2 regions of the Oceanisphaera avium genome follow, and region 2 is predicted to be linked to the other one. Evidence: predicted binding sites of a transcription regulator. Region 2 holds the regulator's gene; the other holds the start of a gene.
What was found. Region 2 encodes MetJ, which represses methionine synthesis genes. Its sites were predicted from a motif close to AGANNTCTAGANNTCT; they were not measured.
Positions count from the first base shown of each region.

Region 1: a site for MetJ is predicted at 7,762-7,777, ahead of CBP12_RS05535 (DUF1852 domain-containing protein). Genes of this name have one in related genera too.

Region 1 is NZ_CP021376.1:1,209,986-1,221,219, reverse strand. Features, by position in the region: gene CBP12_RS05560 (hypothetical protein) at 1-2,110, opposite strand, end outside; gene CBP12_RS05555 (RNA polymerase sigma factor) at 2,616-3,158, shown strand; gene CBP12_RS05550 (TonB-dependent siderophore receptor) at 3,357-5,585, shown strand; gene CBP12_RS05545 (HAD family hydrolase) at 5,906-6,523, shown strand; gene CBP12_RS05540 (LysR family transcriptional regulator) at 6,616-7,500, shown strand; gene CBP12_RS05535 (DUF1852 domain-containing protein) at 7,815-8,855, shown strand; gene CBP12_RS05530 (methionine synthase) at 8,898-9,935, shown strand; gene CBP12_RS05525 (polysaccharide pyruvyl transferase family protein) at 9,992-11,149, opposite strand.
Region 2 is NZ_CP021376.1:2,428,218-2,439,451, reverse strand. Features, by position in the region: gene metL (bifunctional aspartate kinase/homoserine dehydrogenase II) at 1-1,014, opposite strand, end outside; gene metB (cystathionine gamma-synthase) at 1,017-2,174, opposite strand; gene metJ (met regulon transcriptional regulator MetJ) at 2,358-2,690, shown strand; gene cysQ (3'(2'),5'-bisphosphate nucleotidase CysQ) at 2,772-3,602, opposite strand; gene CBP12_RS11155 (nucleoside deaminase) at 4,022-4,480, shown strand; gene CBP12_RS11150 (glycosyltransferase family 2 protein) at 4,769-5,674, shown strand; gene nudE (ADP compounds hydrolase NudE) at 5,860-6,423, opposite strand; gene hslR (ribosome-associated heat shock protein Hsp15) at 6,575-6,970, shown strand; gene hslO (Hsp33 family molecular chaperone HslO) at 7,192-8,052, shown strand; gene CBP12_RS11130 (putative bifunctional diguanylate cyclase/phosphodiesterase) at 8,092-10,647, opposite strand; gene CBP12_RS11125 (sensor domain-containing protein) at 11,037-11,234, opposite strand, start outside.

The DNA.
Region 1 (11,234 bases), 1.2 Mb from region 2:
CGGCCAACATGGCCGACACCAGCTGAAACAGGTCATGTAACGTGGGGTTGGTATCATAAATATCGCCTTCAAGCTCGTAATATAACTCGATACGGGTGATGTCTCCTTCGGTGTGACGCAGGCGAATACGCTTCAAACTTGCTTCATTGACATACATCTTGGCGTTAAAGCTGAATACATTGTGGGTGAGTGAAATAATGCGTTCGGCGGCATTACTATTTACTTCAAAGGCCCCGAGTTGATCTCTAAACATGCCTAGCATGGAGCCAAGCGTAGTGTCGGGTGACAGCTCACACTTGCTAGCTAGTAATTCACGAATCGTCGTAATAAAGGTGATTTGTTGTTGCTGAAGATCGTTGGGCACTTGCTGAGGGCAAGTGTCGCGCTCAAGGTTGAGCACAGCATGATAGATGCGACCTACCACAGAAAATACGTGCGCTAGGTTGTTGTCTTTTTTTACTAATGCCACATGGCAACTTTTTTCTAGGCGAGCATAGGCTTCATGCAGCTCGTCGATAACCACGGTAAAACGAATATTGTGCTGGCGAAACGGACACTTGGTGTTGAGTTGAAAGTGCTCATTGCGCAGATAGTCGACCTGCACCTCATGAGACTCACCGGCTAGCGTGTTGATCTGAGGATCTTCGGGCTTTACTTTGCCGCCAATCAGCAAGTCGAAGCTGACTGACTCAAAGCGCAGTCCCTTGCCACGCTTGTGTGGCGTGAGACGATAAGTAGAGGTATCGAATTTATTGGTGGTCATGAGTAGCACGGCGGGGCGATATCGACATACTTCAAAGGGCAGTACCTGCTTGATTATCTCTAAATAAATATCGTATACGCCTAACGGAGATGTGGCTTTGGCTTTCTTACTCATAGGTTGTGCTTGGTGTTGGCGCTTGCGTCGTGTTGCCATGGCAAGACGAATATATTCTTGGACTGATGTGGCAGGCCCATTTGCTTCAAACAGTTTTTTACAGGCCGTTAAAATAATATTGCGCAACGCGTGCTGACGATTTTTTAATTGTTCTTTAAGCATGTCTTGTTCGTGCAGAGCGTCAGTGGTGGCAAATTTTTTCTGGTTTTCAATTTGTGCTGTGCAGTAGTCAATTTGGTTGACCAACTCACTGAGTTGCCGCAGCTCTGTTTTTAGATAAGTACTCGTTTTTCCGTGCTGATACCACTGCTTATAACGGTCACGATTGGTTAAGCCTGAGGCCCAGTCGATAAAGTCCAGATCGGCAGTATCTTTGCGCGACAGTACACAAATGAACTCGCCGCCTGCGGCAATAATCTGTTCTTTTTGGCGCATATCGAGATCGATTTGTGACTTTTGCGGCGACATAAACAATAGGTTACTGAATTTTCCTTCAAGAATGAGCTCATCTGCCGGTCGCGTTTTAGCGTGCTGGGTGAGGTAGTCTACGTAGCCTTGGATCACGCCGTAGCTTTTACCAAATCCGGTGCCGTCTGCGCTAAATATCACCTCAGCGCCATCACGGTCATATACTTGATACAGTTTTGCTGCGCGAGCGCGACAAGCGTTAATATCCGCGACCAGTTTGGCGGCGGGGGTTTGCTGGTTCAGTTGTTCACTAAAGTCTGCTTGATGGTGATTCATAACTTGGCACCGTGCTAATTGCCGATAAGGAGTAATACAGAGCTGGTTATTTTCAATTAAAATCTTTTCAACCTGCATTGGGTTTAGGTCAAAGAGTGTGGCTATGTCCCTAAGCGTGTCGAACAGTGGCTGCTCGGGGTTGCTAGTAGCAAAGGCCTGTTGTACTTGCGCTACAGTGTCGGGGTGCAAAGGTTTTTGTAAAGTAGGCAAAGTAACGCGGTAATTATAAAGAGCCATATCGTCTTGCAGCAGGCACTTAAAACTTTGTTGAGCGGCATTACCGTTAGGCCGACCGACGAAGGCTAAAATTTTCGCCTCTTTAAGGCGATAAAGCAGTGCGGCTATGTCTCTGTGGGGCGAGTTAAAAGCGGTGTGGAGCATTTGGCTAAAGGCGCTCTGCACATGCAACCGATTCTGTTTTGATAGGGCAGTAAAATGCTGGCGCACTAATAGCAGCAGTTGAATATCTTCATCAATCGTCCATCTCACTGTGGTTTCTCATACACGAAGGAATGGCTCAACTGTATGAAGTATATACAAGGCATTCAATTGAATTTATTCAGGCCTGCTACCGCCATTAAGTGTTATTTTCTTTTTCTGCCACATAGTTCAATAGTCCCCCCAGCGCACATTCGAAGTATTTGCACTGTGCATTGAAGGTGTCTGTGTTAATGACATTCCCTAGAGTGTTGGCCATTTGCGTCAGTGGCGCTGCTGCAACTCGTTTTTTCGCTAAGCTAAAATAGAGAAAGACGCCGTTTTACATGAGCTTTAGAATATTTATGTATACGCTAATTTTAAGCAGCGTTGCTTAAAATTTAGAGTGTTTTATCTGTAATCTTTGCTAGCTAAATTCAACCTCCCTTCAAAGCTAATAAATCCTCTTTCTAAGAATATTCATATTCTTTAATAAGTCTTGAATTAATAATGCAAATCGTTATCATTCTAGCCTGTGTTTATCTGTTACTCACTTTCTATGTTCTTTATCTAAACTATGGGCCTGACTATCCACTCACATACTGCGCTTATACAAAGTTATCTGGATTGCCAGAGGGAACTCACGCATTTTTTAGTGCGTCGTACCGGTTCCTTTAGCTTGACGGGTGACTTAGTACATGATCTTTATCTAAAGCTTTGTCATTTGCGAGAGCCGGTCATAATCACTAACCAGCGCGCTTATTTGTTTAGCATGGCGGCCAATTTGGCTACTGATCACGCCAGAGTAGAAAACCGTCGTCGACAAATTTTAGAAGAAGAAGGGGGCTTGATGTGGACGCAAAACTGCGAGCGGGGTCCTGAGCATGAAGCGTTCATTAATGCGGAATTGCATTTTGTGATAGCGGCGCTGGCTACGCTCAGTGAACGCACCCGAAAGGTGCTGTATCTCAGTTGCTATGAAGGAAAATACCAAGCGGATATTGCGGCTGAGCTTGGCATTAGTATTAGTACGGTATTTAACGACTTAAAGCGTTCAACGGCCGCGATAGCGCAAGCTAAAAAGCACTTTGCGGGTGAAGCGCTAGAGCCTGCTTGTTAGTTAGCTTGCAAGTAATAAAACCCGCAAACCTGCTCAATCTTTTAATTAATTCCCTTAAATATATAAAAAATATACTGATTATGCGCTGCTCACTCGTCTTATCAGTGGCGGCTTGTAAACGGTTATTATTCTCATAAAGTTACACCGCCTTTCATATACACGCTAAGCGAGAGCTTATATTTTTAAGGGTAGTTAAACATGGCCACTGTGCTTAAGGGCGCTTGCCCCTTGCCTTACACTTGTAAAACATATCTTGCCACTATTATCACCTCTTTGCTGCTGGGCTTACCCTCCGCCTTGGCACAAGAAGTAGCCGACTCCGATGCGGATGTCACGCCAGAAGGAGAATGGCGACTAGCGCCAGTGATGGTGAGTGCTGCTGCTATTAAAGATGGCACCACTGAGGGCACCGGTAGCTTTACCGCAGATAACACCAATGCCGCCACCGGCATGGATCTTTCTTTGCGCGAAACTCCGCAATCCGTCACCGTTATTACTCGCGAGCGCCTTGATCAAGAAGGCATTAGCTCATTAGGTGAGGCGGTGGCAAGAGCGCCAGGCATTACCTTTAGAGGGGCGGGCTCGGCACTGGGTAGTTATGCGGGCATTTCTTCTCGAGGTTATTCGGTAAATAGCCTGATGCTAGATGGTCTGCCTTTGCCTACGGCAGGCGTGGCCGGCTACAGTGCTTCGCAAGGCTTAGGCACCCTTAATACCGACCTATATGATGCGGTTACCGTGGTGCGGGGTGCCACCGGTTTAATGACGGGGGCGGGCAATCCGTCAGCGACTATTTCACTCACACGCAAACGACCCACTCATGATTTTCAGGCCTCGGTGTCGCAAACGTTAGGGACGTGGGATCTGTCGCGTACTGTGGGTGATATTGCTGGGCCATTAAATAGCGATGGCACCTTTCGTGGGCGAATAGTGGGGGTAAAAGAAATAGGAGATAGCTGGAAGCAAGGCTATAACTACGAAAAAGCGGTGTTGTATGGCGTAGTAGAAGCGGATGTTACTGAGCAGACGGTGGCGAGAGTAGCGCTTGAATATGGCGAAAACCAAGCAGATGGGGGCGCTGGGCCTTATACCGGTTATGCACTGGCAGATAAAGATGGCAAGTTAACGCCTTTTGGCCGTGGGGATAATTCCATGGCGGATTGGAGTGGTTTTGAGGACAGTCGCCTTGGGCTTAGCGCCGCGCTCGATCATCATCTTAATGATGACTGGAAAATGAGTGTTTCCTATAACCATAATACTATCGAGACTAAGCAGCGTTTTGGCTTGGCGTCTTATATCCCCGATGCCAATGGGGAAGCCGATATTCATTTGCGTAGTTATCGTATTGATAACACTGTGGATTCGGTGGGCGCTAAACTCGATGGCAGCTTTGCACTACTTGGCCGAGAGCACGACTTGTCTGTGGGGCTTAATGGTTCTTGGACCGATGATTACACCAAAGATTTTTACCGCGACCGTAATGGCTTTAAGGTCAATGTTTATGACTGGAATAGACACTTCCCTGAGCCAGACTGGGAGTCGCTTTATGGCTTTGGCAGCCGTAATAAAATTGAAGAAAATGGTGCCTATGTTGCTACTCGCCTAAGCGCGACTGACGACTTATCGCTGCTGTTGGGTGCTCGTTGGAGTAATTGGCGCACGCGGGCGCTGGATGAAAATGGTAATGAAAAGGAAAAGCGAGAAGAAAAAGGCGTGATCACGCCCTATGTAGGGCTGGTTTATGATGTAACGCCCAATATTTCTGCTTATGCCAGCTACACCACTATTTTTAATCCGCAGTCTCGACGCGATGTTAACGATCAGCTGCTAGATCCTGAAGAAGGTATTAATCTGGAGACGGGCTTAAAAGGTGAGTGGTTTAATGGTCGCTTAAACGCCAGTGCTGCTGTGTTTGAGGTAGAAAAAGATAATTTGTCTGTTAAAGATGGTACTAACCAAACGCCCCAAGGCAACCAAGCGTATCGGGCTGAAGATCAGACCAAAGGCCGCGGCTGGGAGTTAGAAATTGCTGGTGAGCTCATGCCAGGCTGGCAGGTGCAGGGCGGCTATACCCGTATGCTCACCCAAGACAACGAAGGCGCGCGTTTAAACACCGATCAGGCTAAACATCAGGTTAAGCTGTTTACCAGTTATACACCCGAAAGCTTAAGCCAGCTCACCTTGGGTGGCGGCGTTAACTGGCAAAGTCATACTTATATGTCGGGGGCAAAAGATCTTTATCGCGATATTTATACCCAAGATAGCTACTGGGTGAGCAATCTCATGGCGCGCTATGAGTTTAATGAGCAATTAAGTCTTACTGCCAATGTGAATAATCTGTTCGACGAAGCTTATCGTATCGATCTTGATATTCACGACTACGGTGCACCGCGTAATGTGCAGGCAACCTTAAAATATCAGTTTTAAGTTGCACGCTTAAACCTAACGCTAACCTGTGATTGAGTACGCTCACTCCTTAACACGACCCGTCTCTTCTTAGCGATAACGAGCTGGCGCCAGCGTGATGGCCTCGGATCTCAGTAAGAGTCTGATTGTCAGTAGGCTGGTACACCTGAGCCGTTACCGTTTACTAAAAGCCCAGCTTAATGCTGGGCTTTATTATTAGTAGGGGGTTAATGGCTAAGGCATATACATAAGGTTTGCCAATGCGGCGCAGAATCCTTAATTAGACAAATTATGAATAAACTGTTTCACTTTGCGCCGCCTCTTTTACTATAGGAAAAGCCGTGATTACTCACCTTAGTGATTTAAACTTGAATGATATTCGGGGTGTGATCTTCGATCTGGATGGCACCTTAGCCCATTCTAATCCTGACTTTGTGGGCTTGCGCGCAGAGCTTGGCATGGCGCCAGGAGCCGATATTTTAGCGCATATTGAAAGTCTTAACGATGAAGGCGCGCGCACTCGTGCGGAAGCCTTGGTGCATGATTATGAAATTCGCAGCTCACAAGTGGCCACTTGGGTGGAGGGTGCGAAAGAGCTCATTGATTATTTGCGCTCCAAATCACTGCCGATGGCCATTTTAACGCGCAACATTCCCCAAGCGGCACAGATGACCATTAATAATTTAGGCATTGATATTGAGCTGGTATTAACTCGCCTCGATGCTAAACCTAAGCCCCACCCCGAGGGCATCGAAATTATTTGCCAGCAGTGGCAGCTAGCACCGAGCGATATTTTGTATATCGGGGATTATTTATTTGATTTACAAACCGCGCAAAATGCCGGTAGTCGCTGTGCGCTGTATTTCCCAGAAGCAGTGCCAGAATATGCTCACCAAGCCGATATGCTAGTGCAGTGCTACCACAGTTTTATTCAACGTTGGCAAATCTCGACTCGCTAATGTCTCTTTACTAACAATGAAAAATCGGTACTGATTTTGTTATAATGATGCACTTTTCTCATGAATATAATAGCTAACGATGGGAGTTGGGTATGCTAGAGCGTTTTCACCTTGAAGTGCTGGCGGCAATTAAGGAGCAGGGCACGCTCACTCAAGCTGCGGAGTCGCTAAATTTATCGCAGTCGGCGCTCAGTCACAGCATTAAGAAATTAGAGGGGCAAATTAACACGCCGGTGTGGCAAAAAGAGGGCAGGACGCTGCGCCTAACCAATGCCGGCGAGCAAATTTTAACGTTAGCTAATCGGGTGTTACCGCAGTTTAAACACACCGAGCATTTATTACGCCAAATTGCCGGCGGCGAAATGGGCTCCTTGCGCATCGGCATGGAATGTCATCCTTGCTATCAATGGCTGTTAAAAGTGATTGAGCCTTATCTGGTTAAATGGCCCGAGGTAGACGTTGATGTGAAACAGGAATTTCAGTTTGGGGGGCTGGGGGCGCTGCATAACTTCGAGATTGATATTTTGGTGACACCGGATCCGGTATTTTCCCCTAACATGACCTTTATTCCAGTATTTGACTATGAACATCGACTGGTGGTGGCCTCGTCACACCCCTTAGCCGCGCAAGACTCGGTGCAGCCAGCAGACTTAAATGAAGAAGTGCTGTTTAGCTATCCGGTAGATCCTGAGCGATTAGATATATTTAGCCAGTTTTTAAACCCCGCAAAATGCGCCGTTAAAAATCACAAAACCATAGAGACCACGGAAATTATGTTGCAGATGGTGGCAGCGGGGCGCGGCGTAACCGCCTTGCCCGGCTGGCTGGTGGATGAGTTTGCCAAAACCATGGCTATTAAAAGCCTGCGCTTTGGCGAGGAGGGCATTAGTAAGCAGATATTTTTAGGCATGCGCAAAGGTGAAGAGCAGATTAACTACTTAAGTGACTTCATCAATCAGGCGCAGCATACAAGCTAACGCCTGACGTTTTTGGGTAAGGGCTTATTTGCGATCGATACGCTATAGCTGGCGTGAGCATGCGTGTGACTGGCGCTTTCAAGGTTAAATTTGGCTAAAAAATCGGGGTGCGTTGCTAGGCATCGAGTCGTTGTAAACCGCTTGCTGCTTGGCTTTAGGGCACATTGGAAGTGAAGCATGAATTAATCTCATGTATTAATGAGATTAAATCACTTATGTTCATGCGATGCTCGCTGTATAACATACTCAGCTCTTAACTACAGGCATCTAGACTTCCAGACTACTTTTCTAGACCCGACTGCAGTTAATTATTAATGATGCAAAAACCTCACCATGCTGAGTTAGGTTTTATTGCCGGAAATGGGATACAGAACGCCATGAGTAACGACTTCAAATTTACTATTAATCGCATCGCTTTTGATGAAAATTATCAGCCACTCGATAGCACCCGTATTACCACCAACTTTGCTAACTTGGCCCGAGGTGAGCGTCGCGTAGAGAATTTGCGCAACACCTTAACGATGATTAATAATCGTTTTAATGCGTTAGCCGATTGGGATAACCCCACTGGCGATCGTTACTCACTGGAGCTGGATATTGTGTCCGTTAATATGGACATAGAAGGCAAGGGCGATACTTTTCCGACTATTGAAATATTACAAACCACTATCGTGGATAGCGTGACTAATAAGCGTATTCCGGGCATAGTGGGCAACAATTTCTCGTCTTATGTGCGCGATTATGACTTTAGTGCGCTGTTATTGGCGCATAATAAAGATAAGCCGACCTTTAGTATCCCCAATAATTTTGGTGATTTGCATGGCAAGCTGTTTCAGTGCTTTGTTAACTCCGACGCCTACCAAGAAAACTTTGCCAAACAACCGGTGATTTGCCTCAGTGTATCGGATAACAAAACCTATCAAAAAACGGCTAATCAGCACCCTATATTAGGGGTGGAGTATCAGCCTAATGAAACTTCGTTAACTGAGCAGTATTTCAAAAAGATGGGCTTAGATGTGCGCTACTTTATGCCGCCAAATTGTGTAGCACCGCTGGCTTTTTACTTCTTTGGTGATTTGCTAAATGATTACAGCAACCTTGAGTTAATTAGCACTATTAGTACCATGGAAACCTTCCAGCGAATTTATCGTCCAGAAATTTATAATGCGAACGCTGCAGCAGGAAATACCTATCAACCGAATTTGAAAAATTTAGATTTTTCTTCAACGCACATTGTTTATGACCGAGAAGAGCGTAGCAAGTTAGCAGTGAAGCAGGGCAAGTTTGCTGAAGAGCATTTCATTAAGCCTTATCAGGCTATTCTTGAGCAATGGTCTGCCAGCTACGTTTTCTAAATTTAGGCTATGTAATTAACAGCAATTTAAACGGAATTTATAATGAAAAAATTATTACCTACTTCAACCGCCGGCAGCTTGCCTAAACCTTCTTGGCTTGCCGAACCTGAAAAACTGTGGTCGCCGTGGAAGTTGCAAGAGCAAGAGCTTATTGACGGTAAAGAAGACGCGCTGCGTGTGTCTTTACAAGAGCAGCATAATGCGGGCATCGATATTGTAAGTGACGGTGAGCAAACCCGTCAGCATTTTGTGACCACCTTTATTGAGCACCTTAATGGTGTGGACTTTGAGAAACGCAAAACTGTTAAAATTCGTGATCGCTACGATGCCAGTGTGCCAACGGTTGTGGGGCCGGTGAGTCGTACTAAGCCAGTATTTGTAGAAGACGCTAAGTTCTTACGCCAGCAAACCGATCAGCCTATTAAATGGGCGCTACCTGGCCCCATGACCATGATCGATACTCTGTATGATGAGCATTATCAAAGCCGTGAACAGCTCGCTTGGGAGTTTGCCAAAATTCTTAACCAAGAGGCAAAAGACTTAGAAGCGGCGGGTGTGGATATTATTCAATTTGATGAGCCGGCGTTTAACGTCTTCTCAGATGACGTGAATGCCTGGGGCATTGCCACCCTAGAAAGAGCCATTGAAGGCTTAAAGTGTGAAGTAGCAGTGCATATTTGTTATGGCTATGGCATTAAAGCTAACACCGATTGGAAAAAGACTTTAGGCACCGAGTGGAGACAATATGAAGAAATCTTCCCTAAGCTGCAAAAGTCCAATATCGACATTATTTCTCTAGAGTGCCATAACTCTCATGTTCCTATTGAGTTGCTTGAATTATTACGCGGCAAGAAAGTGATGGTGGGAGCGATTGATGTGGCCAGTGAGCGCATTGAAACTCCAGAAGAAGTTGCCGACACCCTTCGTAAGACCCTTGAATTTGTGGATGCCGACAAGCTTTATCCCTGCACCAACTGTGGCATGGCGCCGCTTTCTCGCGATATTGCTCGCGGTAAGCTCAATGCCTTAAGTGCCGGTGCTGAGATCATTCGTAAAGAGTTATTAGCCAAAGAAAAATAAGTTATCTTTAAAGAGTCACGCTAGTAAGCCTCGCGTTATCGCGAGGCTTTTTTATTTTATAAGGTAGCGTTTTGCCAAGCATTAAATACATAGTTAATATTATTTTTTGCACTGGCTCTATATTGTTGGCGCTGATTTTGGTTATAGCCTTGCACCATGGCTTGCTCTGCTAAGTCTACAATGTGCTTAGCATCAAATTCTTCACAACTTAAAAAGCGCTCAGGATGACCAATTTCCTTACCAAACATCTTGAGTTTATCGTTCCAGACTAAGCCTATTGTGGGAATATTTAAGGAGTAAGAAATAATATTGGCATGCAAACGAGCGGCAATAACGCTCGAAAACTGCGCTAAGGTGTTGACTAACTCTTTGTCGTGCTGTGGCTCAATCACGCTCAATATGGGGCGGTTAAGCTTTTCTTTAATCAGCGCCAATAAGTCACTGTCCCCTGGGTAGCCATTAGTAAATAGTTGATAACTATGGCCTCTGCGTTCTACTTCGCTAATAATTTGCGCATACAGCTCGGCGCTTTGGGCAAAGCTGAAACTTTTTTCATAATCATCAAAAATATTTCCGCGCACTAAGCCAATGCCGAACACTTTGCCGCTTTGCGCTTGTATATCATACACTTCGTTTGCAAACACGGCCGAGTCTGCGACTTTGGCGAGATGTTTATCATTACCTTGGTTGATATAGCACTGAGTTAACGTATCAAAATCATCACGCGTGGTAATACTTTTTACTATCTCTTTATTAAGCGATGTTTTTAACAGCTGGCAGCGTGCGTCGCTACTACTATAGCCCTCGACGCCAGCGCCATTAATAACCAGTGGAATATCAAGCTCTTCAGCGGTGTTAATAATAGCGGTTAAATATTGATACATATTCTGATGTTTATATTTTATTAGGCCGCCACCCACTAATACAATCAAATTTACATTAGCTAACTGTCGCTTATAGTGAAGCCTTAATTCATTGCGCTCTATTTCTTCATAAGACTTGGCTTGTAAATAAGTACCTGTTAAATACCGTACTTTACGAAAGGCTCGCTGAGGAATAGTGAGTTTTTCAAATTGAAGGTTTAGCAGACAAAAGTCAGTATCGGGGTAGCTCTTTGCTGCCTGTTGATAAAGCCCCCAAGTGGATTTTAAAATGACCCTATCACCCAAATTGGACTCAGATAATAAACCAGCAAAGCAAATTTTATTTTTCATATTTCAACCCCAAACTTAGTGTTGAACCAAGCTATTAACTTACAAAGATTATGCGCGGCATGCGATGAAGCAGCTTAAATTAATC
Region 2 (11,234 bases):
TAGCGCATTGACGCGCTCTTGGTAGCGATCTGAAATACTCATTTCAATCAGTACGGTATCGTCCACTGAAGTCACGATACGGGCGCCAGGATCGCGAGGATCGTGGCGCAAAATACGGGTTTGGCCATCGCCTGGATGATAACTGCTGCGCAGTAATAATTGTTGGCGACTCTCTACTACCGGGCCAAGAGTACGATGGTGTAATACTGATGAACCGAGTCGGGCTAGCTCAGAGGCTTCGGCCAACGATAACCGAGATAACAATTGCGCCTCTGATACCCGCCGCGGATCAGCACTAAACACCCCCGCCACATCACTCCAAATAGTGGTGTGCGAGCTATCTGCTAAAGCGCCTAGTAAAGTGGCGCTAAAATCTGAGCCATTACGCCCTAATAAACGGGTACGCCCTTGCTCGTCACTGGCAATAAAGCCGGTCACCACTAACCGCTGCTCTGGGTAGCGCGCTAATAGCTCGGTTAATAACTGGCGAGAGCGGTCATCGTCTACTTGTACGGGTGAGCCAGATACTCGTAAAAAATCGCGAGCATCAATGGCTACGGCAGGTAAATCTTGGCTACACAAGAGGGCACTTAATAAGCGCGACGACCATAGTTCGCCAAATGCCTGAATAAAATTACGCTGATGTTCATCAAGTCGTTGGCTTTCTAAGACATAAGCGATGGTATTAATATCTGCATCCAAGGCCGCTTGTAAGGGGTGCCCAAGAGGCTCGGCTAGCGTACTGGTTATTAGCGCTTGCTGATAACTGTAAATACCTTCTAGCGTAGTGGCGGCGGCACTGTCTCCACTATCAAATAAATTTAATAGCTCAATTAAGCGATTGGTGGTCTTGCCCGAAGCCGAGACCACTATCAGAGCATCGGCGGGTGCTTCGCTGCGAATAATATCAGCCACCCGCTGAAACCCAGGCGCGTCGCTTAAGCTACTGCCACCAAATTTATGCACGCCCCGTTGCTGAGCAGGCAGCCCTTCTTGGCTTGGATGCAAAGTCATTATTAGTTGAGTACCTTAAATCCGTTTTCTAAGTCGGCAATGAGGTCTTGAGCATCTTCAATGCCTACCGATAACCGTAGCAGTTGATTACTAATGCCGGCCGTTAACCGATCAGCTTCTGGCATAGCTGCATGGGTCATGGTGGCGGGATGGGCAATTAAGCTTTCTACACCGCCTAAAGACTCCGCCAAACAAAACAGCTGCAGCTCGCCTAAAAAGGCGCGCATGCCTGCCTCATCGACATTTAACTCAAAGCTCAGCATAGCGCCAAAGCCTTTTTGTTGGCGCGCAGCCACCTCATGACCCGGGCTGTCGGGTAAGCTTGGATGATAAATAGCTTTTACTTCGGAGCGAGTCTGCAAATACGCTAAGATAGCATCAGCGTTTTCACAGTGTTGGCGCATTCTTACGCCCAAAGTACGTAAGCCTCGTAGCGTCTGATAGTTATCAAAGGCCGGACCCGTTACGCCTAAGCAATTAGCCCACCAGCGCAGCTCTTCGGCCAGCTCAGCGTCGGCGGCGATTACAGCCCCACCTAAGGCATCAGAATGGCCATTAATATACTTAGTGGTGGAGTGCACCACTAAATCGGCACCAAGCGTTAACGGCTGCTGTAAAATGGGCGATAAAAAGGTGTTATCTACCACGCTCATGGCACCCACTTCCCTAGCGGCGCTACACAAGGCGGCAATATCGACGACCCGCAGCAAGGGGTTAGAAGGCGTTTCAATCCACAGCATCTTGGGCTTTTTTGCCATGGCGGCGGCCATAGCGGCGGCATCGGTTTGATCTACGTATTCCACTTTAAAGTGGCCTTTTTTAGCAAAGGCATTAAATATTCTATGGGTGCCACCATAGCAGTCGTGCGGGGCAATTAATAAATCATCGCTGTTAAGCTGCGAGGTAATAATCAGGTTAATAGTACCAGTGCCATTAGCCGTTACTGCGCCACCGGCGCCTTTTTCCAATTTAGTGAGCGCATCAATTAAAGTTTGGCGAGTAGGATTGCCCGAGCGGGCATAATCAAAACGGCGCTGTTTACCAAAATTTTCAAAGGAAAAGGTGCTGGTTAAATAGATGGGGGGCACGACGGCACCGTGCTGAGAATCCGTGTCAATGCCGGTACGAACCGCATGAGTTTGAGTCTGATAATCTGGCATTTATTCTCCTTTGCCCCGAGGCGGCTTAATTATAAAAGTCACTATTGCTTTCGCGCACAGTAACCCAGCGCAAGCGAGACGTCAAGCCACCTAGACGGCCAGGTGTTTAAGCTGTTGGATTGCCAATATAATGTGTAAGAGTTACAATCTTGCTCGAATTTTTAACCTTGATGCGGGTAGATAATGAAAACTGATTGGAACGGCGACTATATCAGCCCTTATGCCGAGCACGGCAAAAAAAATGAACAAGTAAAAAAGATTACCGTGTCTATCCCTCTCAAGGTATTAAAGATACTAACCGATGAGCGCACCCGTCGACAGGTTAATAACTTGCGTCATGCCACGAATAGCGAATTATTGTGTGAAGCTTTTCTGCATGCCTATACCGGACAACCGTTGCCTGATGACGAAGACTTGCGCAAAGACGTGCCTGATCAAATCCCTGCCAGAGCGCGCGATATTATGGCAAAACTTGGCATTGAAATTGAAGACTTCGAAAGCGACGAACAACTATAGCCGCACTAAAAAAACCGCAGACTACTAATTTTCGTCTGCGGTTTTTTATATTTGTTATTTAGGCCGCTAAGTAGCTAATACCTAATAGTCGCCATTACCTTCTGGCCTAATGAGAATTTGTGACCACCTTAGCTCAGGATCCCCAAGCGTAATAAAATTGGGATTAATTAAAGTGTGGCGCAAATTATAAGTTAAAGGCTGCAGGTACAAATCGCGAATACGCCCACCTGCTTCTTCCACTATGCATTGTGTCGCTCCGGTATCCCACTCACCCGTAGGGCCAATACGCATATAAATATCCGCCCCGCCTTCTGCCACTAGGCAAGACTTTAAAGAGCTGGAGCCAAGCGGTACTAACTGGTAATTAATCTCATCCGTTAAACGGGCGCGTACCCAATCAACATTTTGGCGTCTACTTACCGTAATGCGCAGTGTCTCTAATGACTGGCGACTATCGTAATGGCTGGCAAAGATACGTTGCACCTGCCCCTGACTTTCTTTGAATGCACCTTGGCCACGCACCGCGTAATACAGCAAGTCATTAACAGGACCAAATACCACGCCCAACACCGGCTCACCCTCTGCCATTAACGCAATCATGGTAGAAAAATCGCCACTTCCAGCAATAAACTCTTGAGTTCCATCCAGCGGATCCACTAGCCAGTAATAAGGCCAGCTTTTACGCTCTGCTAGCGAGACTTCACTGCCTTCTTCCGATAGTACCGGCACATCGGCAATATCGCGCAGCGCCTGTTGTAAAAACTCATGAGCGGCTAAGTCGGCATCTGTTACCGGACTATTATCATCTTTATTAAGCGCTTTATAATCACCACTATTATAAAGCGATAAAATCAAGGCACCCGACTGGCGAGCAGCAGCAATAACACTGGGCAACAAGGCAGAAACATCCATATTTACTCCTTTTTATCGAGCCACATTTGCAGCCAACACCCACACCGTGAGATACATCTTATCCACACTCGAAGTTGATTTAATAAAATAACTCACACCTCACAAAAAGCTAAGGTTCATCTTTTTAGCAAAGCACTGCGCTTTAAAAACTTAACAACCTGCAAGCTACTTTACTGTAATCGCAGTTTGCCAGAAAGCACTAGCTAAAAATATAAGTGAGCCGGCATAACCGATTGCTGCTCACATTTAATACGATTAAAGAGTCATTTTGTCTGTGATTTCCTGTTGTGGCTGCGATTAGCTATGATCACCGAGTTTTAGCGAGGCCTTAGCTTGCCAAAGAGGATGACTAACCACTAAATTAAGAGCCAGCCTAAAGGCACCTCTAACACAGGCATAACAATATAAAGGAGCAACAAATGAATGATAAAAGTTTAATACAACGTGCCGTGGACTTGGCATGCGAGAGCGTGGCACAAGGCGGAGAGCCCTTTGGCGCAATTTTAGTCCAAGACGGAAAAGTATTAGCCGAAGCCATGAACCAGGCCCATGTGGATCACGACCCCACCGCTCATGCAGAAATTCAGGCACTGCGTATCGCTAGCCGTGAACACGCTCGCTTCACTCATCCGGGTAGCATAATGTACGCCAGTGGAAAGCCTTGCCCTATGTGTATGGCAGCCATGGTTAATGCCGGTGTAGAGCGGGTAGTATTTTGCGCCGATGATGAAATTGGCGGGCCCTTTGGTTATTCCACTGAACAAGGCTACGCTCGTATGCAGCAGTCCTTTGGCCAACAGGGTGCCAAGGTTGAGCACTTACCCATAGACGAACAGAGTAAACCTTTCACTCTTTACGCTGAAAAAAATCCCGCCTAATATTTTGGCAGGCTCAGAGAAAGTAAAAGAGCCTGCTATTAATTGTTAATAAAATACTAAATCTATTTATTATTTAAGCTTTGACTTGGAATTTTATTTGAGCACTGTATGATATTCCAGCTTTACAAGATTACGTATCTTTTTTTCCGCAAATGAGTTTTTAATAACTTGCTGCTCGGGTGACCAATCTTATTATTGGCATACCTACACGTCTGCCTGCTGTTATATAACTACTGAGAATGTGAACTTTAAGATTCAATTGTTAACTTTTACTTGGATATATTATATATGAAACCGTTTGTTATTGTTGCTACAAAAGGCAGAGCAAAAGAAACCAAAGTATTATTAGATTATTTGTTGAATCAAAGTCTTATGCCGCACTATGTAGTGGTTGTCGGTAGCGAACAGAGTGATATCGAAGGTTTAGAAACTCATCCTTTTATAGAGCAAAAAAAAGGCGAGCTGGTTATATCTAACGCGGGGTTATGTATTCAACGAAATGCAGGTATTGAGACCTTGCTAACTACTCAGCCTGAATTAGCCGTAGAGCAAGATTGGTTCGTCACATTTTTTGATGATGATTTCCGACCCGCCCAGAACTGGATAGCTGAGGCACAAAAATACTTTACTGAGAATACTGACGTGGTCGGTATTACAGGTTTAGTTTTAGCGGATGGAGTTCATCTTGAATTCGGTATTCCTGAGGAAGAGGCTCAGAACTACTTAACGAGTCAGTCAGCAGATACCCATGAGAAACCAAGCGCTGTGCAGGGCTTATATGGCTGCAATATGGCGTATGCAGGTAAGATAATGCAACTGCAAAGATTCGATGAAAACTTACCCATGTATTCTTGGCAAGAAGATTACGACTTTGCCCACCGAGCACTTAAGTATGGTGTCTTACGAAAAGTGTCCGCTACTAAAGGTGTGCATTTAGGTACCAGCAATGGCCGTACTAGCGGAGTTCGTTTTGGCTACTCGCAAATTGCCAACCCGCTTTATTTAATCAAAAAAGGCAGCATGCCTTGGCCGGCTGCGGTTAAGCTAATGAGCAAAAACGTGGCGAGCAACTCGTCTAAGACATTACGAGGCGTGCGAATTAAAGATTACTCCGGTCGCTTAAAAGGCAATGCACGCGCCATTTCCGATTTGATTAGAGGTAAGCTTAATCCGCTTAATGTACTTAACCTTTAATCTTAGCTAAAAAATAGAGAACGCATTAGTCTATGGCGCTCTCTTTTATTATTTATAGAATAATAATGTAATTCAATTAACTACGGTTGTTTAATGGTTGTTGCTTTATATATTTAACCACTTAAAAAATATAACAATTTAAAGCTATTGCTCTATTTATGAATACCATTTTTAATCTTAGTTAATTACTTTGCATTGCTACTGTTAAGCCAGTTTTGTAATAAATATAAGCCACAAATACTGCGCGCCTCGCTAAAATCGGGGTGCGCTAATAAATCATACAATTTGTCTAGGCGCCATGGCACCACTTCTAGTGGCTCAGGCTCATCGCCTGCTCGCCATTCTGGGTATAAGTCTTGCGCCAATAATATATCCATACGGCTACCAAAATGGCTAGGTGCTAGCGTCACTTGCTTTAAAGGTGTGAGTTGTCGCGCACCATAGCCCACTTCTTCCATCAGCTCTCGGTTGCCTGCTTCAAAAGCATTTTCACCCGGGTCTATGAGCCCTTTTGGAAAACCCAATTCATAACTGTCGGTGCCGGCACAATACTCACGAATTAATAATAGGGTGTCTTTGTCTAATAGGGGCACTAGCATCACAGCGCCATTGCCGCCGTTTCTCATGCGCTCGTAGAGGCGCTCTACCCCATTACTAAATCTAAGATGCACCGACTCCACCTTAAATAAGCGACTTTGTGCCACTAACTCAGTGTGTAAAATTTGAGGTTTTTGTTTGTTATCGCCCACTGCTCACATCCTCTATCGGCTAGCTCTATTAAGAGCTTATCCTAACTAGGCGCATGCGTCTGCTCAGCATATTCGGTTCAGCAGGCTAGCACAGCCAATTAAGGTGGCATCTGTTATCATTATTTGTCAGTCAACAAGCAAGATGGACGAGATGAACACAATCATAAGCAAGGTGCGATTAGATAAATGGCTGTGGGCGGCTCGGTTTTATAAAACGCGCAGCATAGCGCGCGCTATGATTGAAGGAGGTAAAGTGCATTATAATGGTCAGCGCACTAAGCCCAGCAAAATAGTAGAAATCGGCGATACTATTAAATTACGCCAAGGTGACGACGAACGAGAAGTTCAGGTACTCGCCCTAAGCGAGCACAGAGGGAAAGCTGAGCAGGCGCAACTCTTATATGATGAGACGCCAGAGAGCATTAAAAAACGTGAGCTCAATGCCGAGGCGCGTAAACTTAATAATCAATTTACCCCCAGCCCACAACGCAAGCCCGATAAAAAAGAGCGTCGTTCTTTGCTAAAAGTTAAGCATGGTCAAGAATAAGCCCTGCGGGGAGCTTGCAGCACTAAGCTAAAGACAATTAAAAACAGCAACGAGCTGGTCGAGCCCAATTTTGATGCATTTATTCTGCTGCAAGTAGGGTTTATCTTTAACATAGACCGTAAGGCACTCTCAGCTCTTGTTAGTTACGAACTTGCCCCCATATTTATTAGGTAACCGCTTACAGCACCCTTCATAGTGCCTCAAGCCCAGACAGGATTTTTATGACTCATATAGACACATTGCACCGCTATCTTTTTGATAACTATCAAGTTCGTGGCGAGCTGGTTCAGTTACAGCACAGCTATCAACAGGTGCTGGCTTCTCAAAGCTACCCCGCTCCGGTGCAGCGCTTGCTCGGTGAATTGCTTACCGCTACCAGTTTACTGACGGCCACACTTAAGTTTGAAGGCCATATTACCGTGCAGTTGCAAGGTGATGGCCCTGTCTCATTGGCGGTTATTAACGGAGATAACTTACAGCAGCTACGGGGTGTCGCACGCTGGGAAGGGGAAGTGCCCGATTCCGATACGCTGTCTAAAATAGTGGGTAAAGGGTATTTGGCCATTACTATTACGCCTAATGAAGGCGAACGCTATCAAGGGATAGTGGAGTTAGGCGAGCACTCCTTAAGTGAGAGCTTAGAAAATTACTTTGCTCAATCTGAGCAGCTGACTACGCGCATTTGGCTATTTACCGACTTAAGCCAAGACACACCGCGCTGTGCCGGCATGTTGCTGCAAGCTTTACCAGACGGCCAAGGAGAAGAGTTTTCACATCTTGAAGCCCTTACTCAAACCATCAAGCCCCAAGAACTTCTTAATTTAGATGCCCATGAAGTGCTGTATCGACTCTACCATCAAGAGTCAGTGCGCGTCTTCGATCCGCAAGCCGTGAGTTTTCAATGCACGTGTTCACGGGAAAAATGTGAGCAAGCGTTGTTGCAAGTAGGAGAAGCAGAAGCGCAAGATATCCTACAAGAACAGGGGAAAATTGAAATGAACTGTGATTATTGCGCTCAGCAATACCAGTTTGATCAAGACGATATCAGTGCTTTATTTAGTGAGCCACCCACTCTTCACTAATCTCTTAAACAACGGCACCCTTAATAACAGTGCAAGCCATTATTTGGCTTGCACCTGACCTAGGCGCTTATCACTGCGCTCCCACACACCCAGCCACTCTTGTACTTGCTCTGCCGGCATGGGCAGCGCCACGCCATAGCCTTGAATTTGAAAGCAACCCAGCTCTTGTAAGCGGTCACTTTGTTCGTGCTTTTCCACGCCCTCAGCGGTCACGCCGAGCTTTAGGGCTGCTGCTAATTGAATAACACTTTGTACCAAGCTGACATGGCGCTGATTAGTGAGTAAGTCACTGATAAAGCTGCGATCAATTTTAATGGCATCTAAGGGCAGCTGGTGAAGATGATTTAGCGAGGCGTGTCCTAGGCCAAAGTTATCTAAGGTGGTACTAACGCCTAAATCTCGACAGCACTGTAAAACTGCCATAGCAGCTTGCACATCACTTAATAGGGCCTTTTCTTGAAACTCCAGGGCCAATAAGCGGCTAAAGGAGCTCGGATAAAGCGCGAGCAATTGGCTAAACTGATTAACAAAATCTTTATGCAATAACTGCCCTGTCCCTACATTAATACTCACTGTCAGGGTCAGCCCTTGCGCTTGCCAAAGCTGTAACTGCTCGAGTATTTGCTTAACCACCCACAGCCCTAGCTCAAGCTCTAAATAGCTACCGTTTAACACGGGTAAAAAATCCGCCGGCGCTAATAAGCCCAGTTCAGGATGAGACCAGCGTAAAAGGGCTTCCAGTCTAATGACTTGTTGCGTTTTTAAGTCAATGGCAGGCTGGTAGTGAAGTAAGAACTCACCTCGGCGAAATCCTTCTTGCAACTGCTCAAGGCGCTGGGTGGCACTGCGTGCTTGCTGTTGTAAGGTCACATCAAAAAAGACATAGTCGTTTTTACCTTGCGCCTTAGCTTGATACATCGCTTGATCCGCATAGCGCAATAATAACTCTGCCTCATCGGCATCTTGCGGATATAAGGCCACTCCAATACTTGCGGAAATTGTCACTACTCCCTCATCTAGGATGACGGGTTCACAAATCACTTTTTTAACACGCTGTAATATAGAGTCACATTCTTGTTTTGAGTTTAGCCCGCTAAAGAGCAATACAAACTCATCCCCGCCTAAACGCGCCACCGCATCACAGCCTCGAGTAATTGCTGCCAAACGCTGACTGACTTCTATTAACAGGTTATCTCCTGCGGCGTGACCAAAGCTGTCATTGACTAATTTAAAGCCATCTAGGTCTAAATAGCAGACCGCTAATTGGCTCTGGTTACGCTGGTTGGTAGTAATAGCGCGCTCTAATAACTCACCAAATAATAAACGATTAGGAATACCTGTAAGCGAGTCGTGAAAAGCTTGATGCTTAAGATTATTTTCATGCTGCTTTAAATGAGTGATGTCAGACAAGATAGTCACATGGTTTACGACCTGTCCTTTTTCATCGCGCACCACAGTCACAGCTAAGCGCAAGATGCATTGTTCGTCATTTTTTCTGCGCCCATTCAGCTCACCATGCCAATAGTCTTGAGTTTTAAGTTGCTCGCGTAACGAGAGATAAAACTTACTCTCAAAAACTATATGAGTGGGCTGATAGGGACTGCGGCCAATAATATCTGCTGGCGTAAAACCAGTAATACGCGTAAAAGCCGAGTTAATATGGGTAATGCGATGATGAGGATCAGAAATAACGATACCATCATAGCTGGACTCAAACACATTAGCCGCCAAACGCTGCTCATTAAGCGCTTGGATTTGCTGGCTAATATCATGGCCAACGCATAACGCCCCGCCATGTGGCAAGCTAACGTGTGCCCATAAGATAGTCAGTCGCTGCCCGGCTCGATTAAAAGGTCGCCATTCTACAAATTCAGAATGGTTACTGGTATGCAAGGCACTAATCATTCGCTGGCGCTCTTCGCCATCGGGGTAAAATAAAAGAAAAGGCGAAGGGTGACTTTTTATTTCTGCTCGGCTCCAGCCAAAGGTTTTTTCACAAGCTTGGTTCCATAAAATACAGCGCCCCTGTGCATCAAAGGCATTCACTAAAATAGGCGCTTGGTGAAACAACTGTTTTAATCGTTTAAATAATCCCCCTGAACTCACTTCAGGTACAGGTCTTTCTTCATTATCAAAGCCATGAGCCGCAGCACCATACCAGTGCTGCTCTTGCCACAATAGCGCTCCTTGTAAAGCCAATATATCTAAAAGGCTAGTTTGCTCATCCTTTAAACTAAGAAACGAAGGCGCCGCGGGCTGATTGTTAACATAGGTTAGCAATAATAAAGCGGTTAGCTCACCTCGTTTAATAGGAATAGCCACATAATTATTATGTGGCTCTTTTGGCTTATCAAGTAGCTGATAAAACTGATTTTCTTTAAGTAACTGACGATAATCGTCCTCAGACCAAATACTAGGCTTATGGTCGCTGGCGATAACAGTAATAGTGTTAGTAGCGAAAAAAATAAAACACGCTTGCTGAGCGTTAGTTAGCACTACTATTTGCTGGCAAAGCTTGCGCCACTCATCGCTTTGTTGAACAACGAGCACTATGCCATCACTAATGGTGGCGTCTTCTTTTCCTTGAGAGCGCATATTCCTACTTATAATAATGGGCATGTATGTGCGAAAATAAGCCAATCTTTAAGGTAAAAGCATTTTAAAGTTTAAGCTTAGTGGTTTTAGTTTTATACCACATAAATAAGATGAGTTCATATAAGACAAATGGTTATTATTATTCTTTATTAAGCATCCAATATTCATCTTTAAATGAAATTAATTTATTAGCTAAAATAACTCGCTACATTAGCAAGGTTGCAAATGATCAGCATAATTAATATAAGGCGCTTTTAAAAACGGCTAGTCAGTTAGGGCAATAAAAACCAATTCATATATTTATCTTCATGTTAAACAACAAAGTGCCTCATTGAGAGGCACCTTGTTATTTAACCAAGTTTAAAATAAGCACAGTAGGTAAATTTAAATTATTGCAGCTTATAGTTCCAGCTTTTAAGCCATGCCGGGACATGAGCAGCTGGCATAGGCTGAGAAATACCAAACCCTTGCACTTGAGTACAACCTAATTGTAAGAGACGCACGCCTTGAGCAGCTTCCTCTACTCCTTCGGCCATCACATTGAGCTTAAGGGCGGCGGCCAGCTGAATAACACTGGTAACCATACT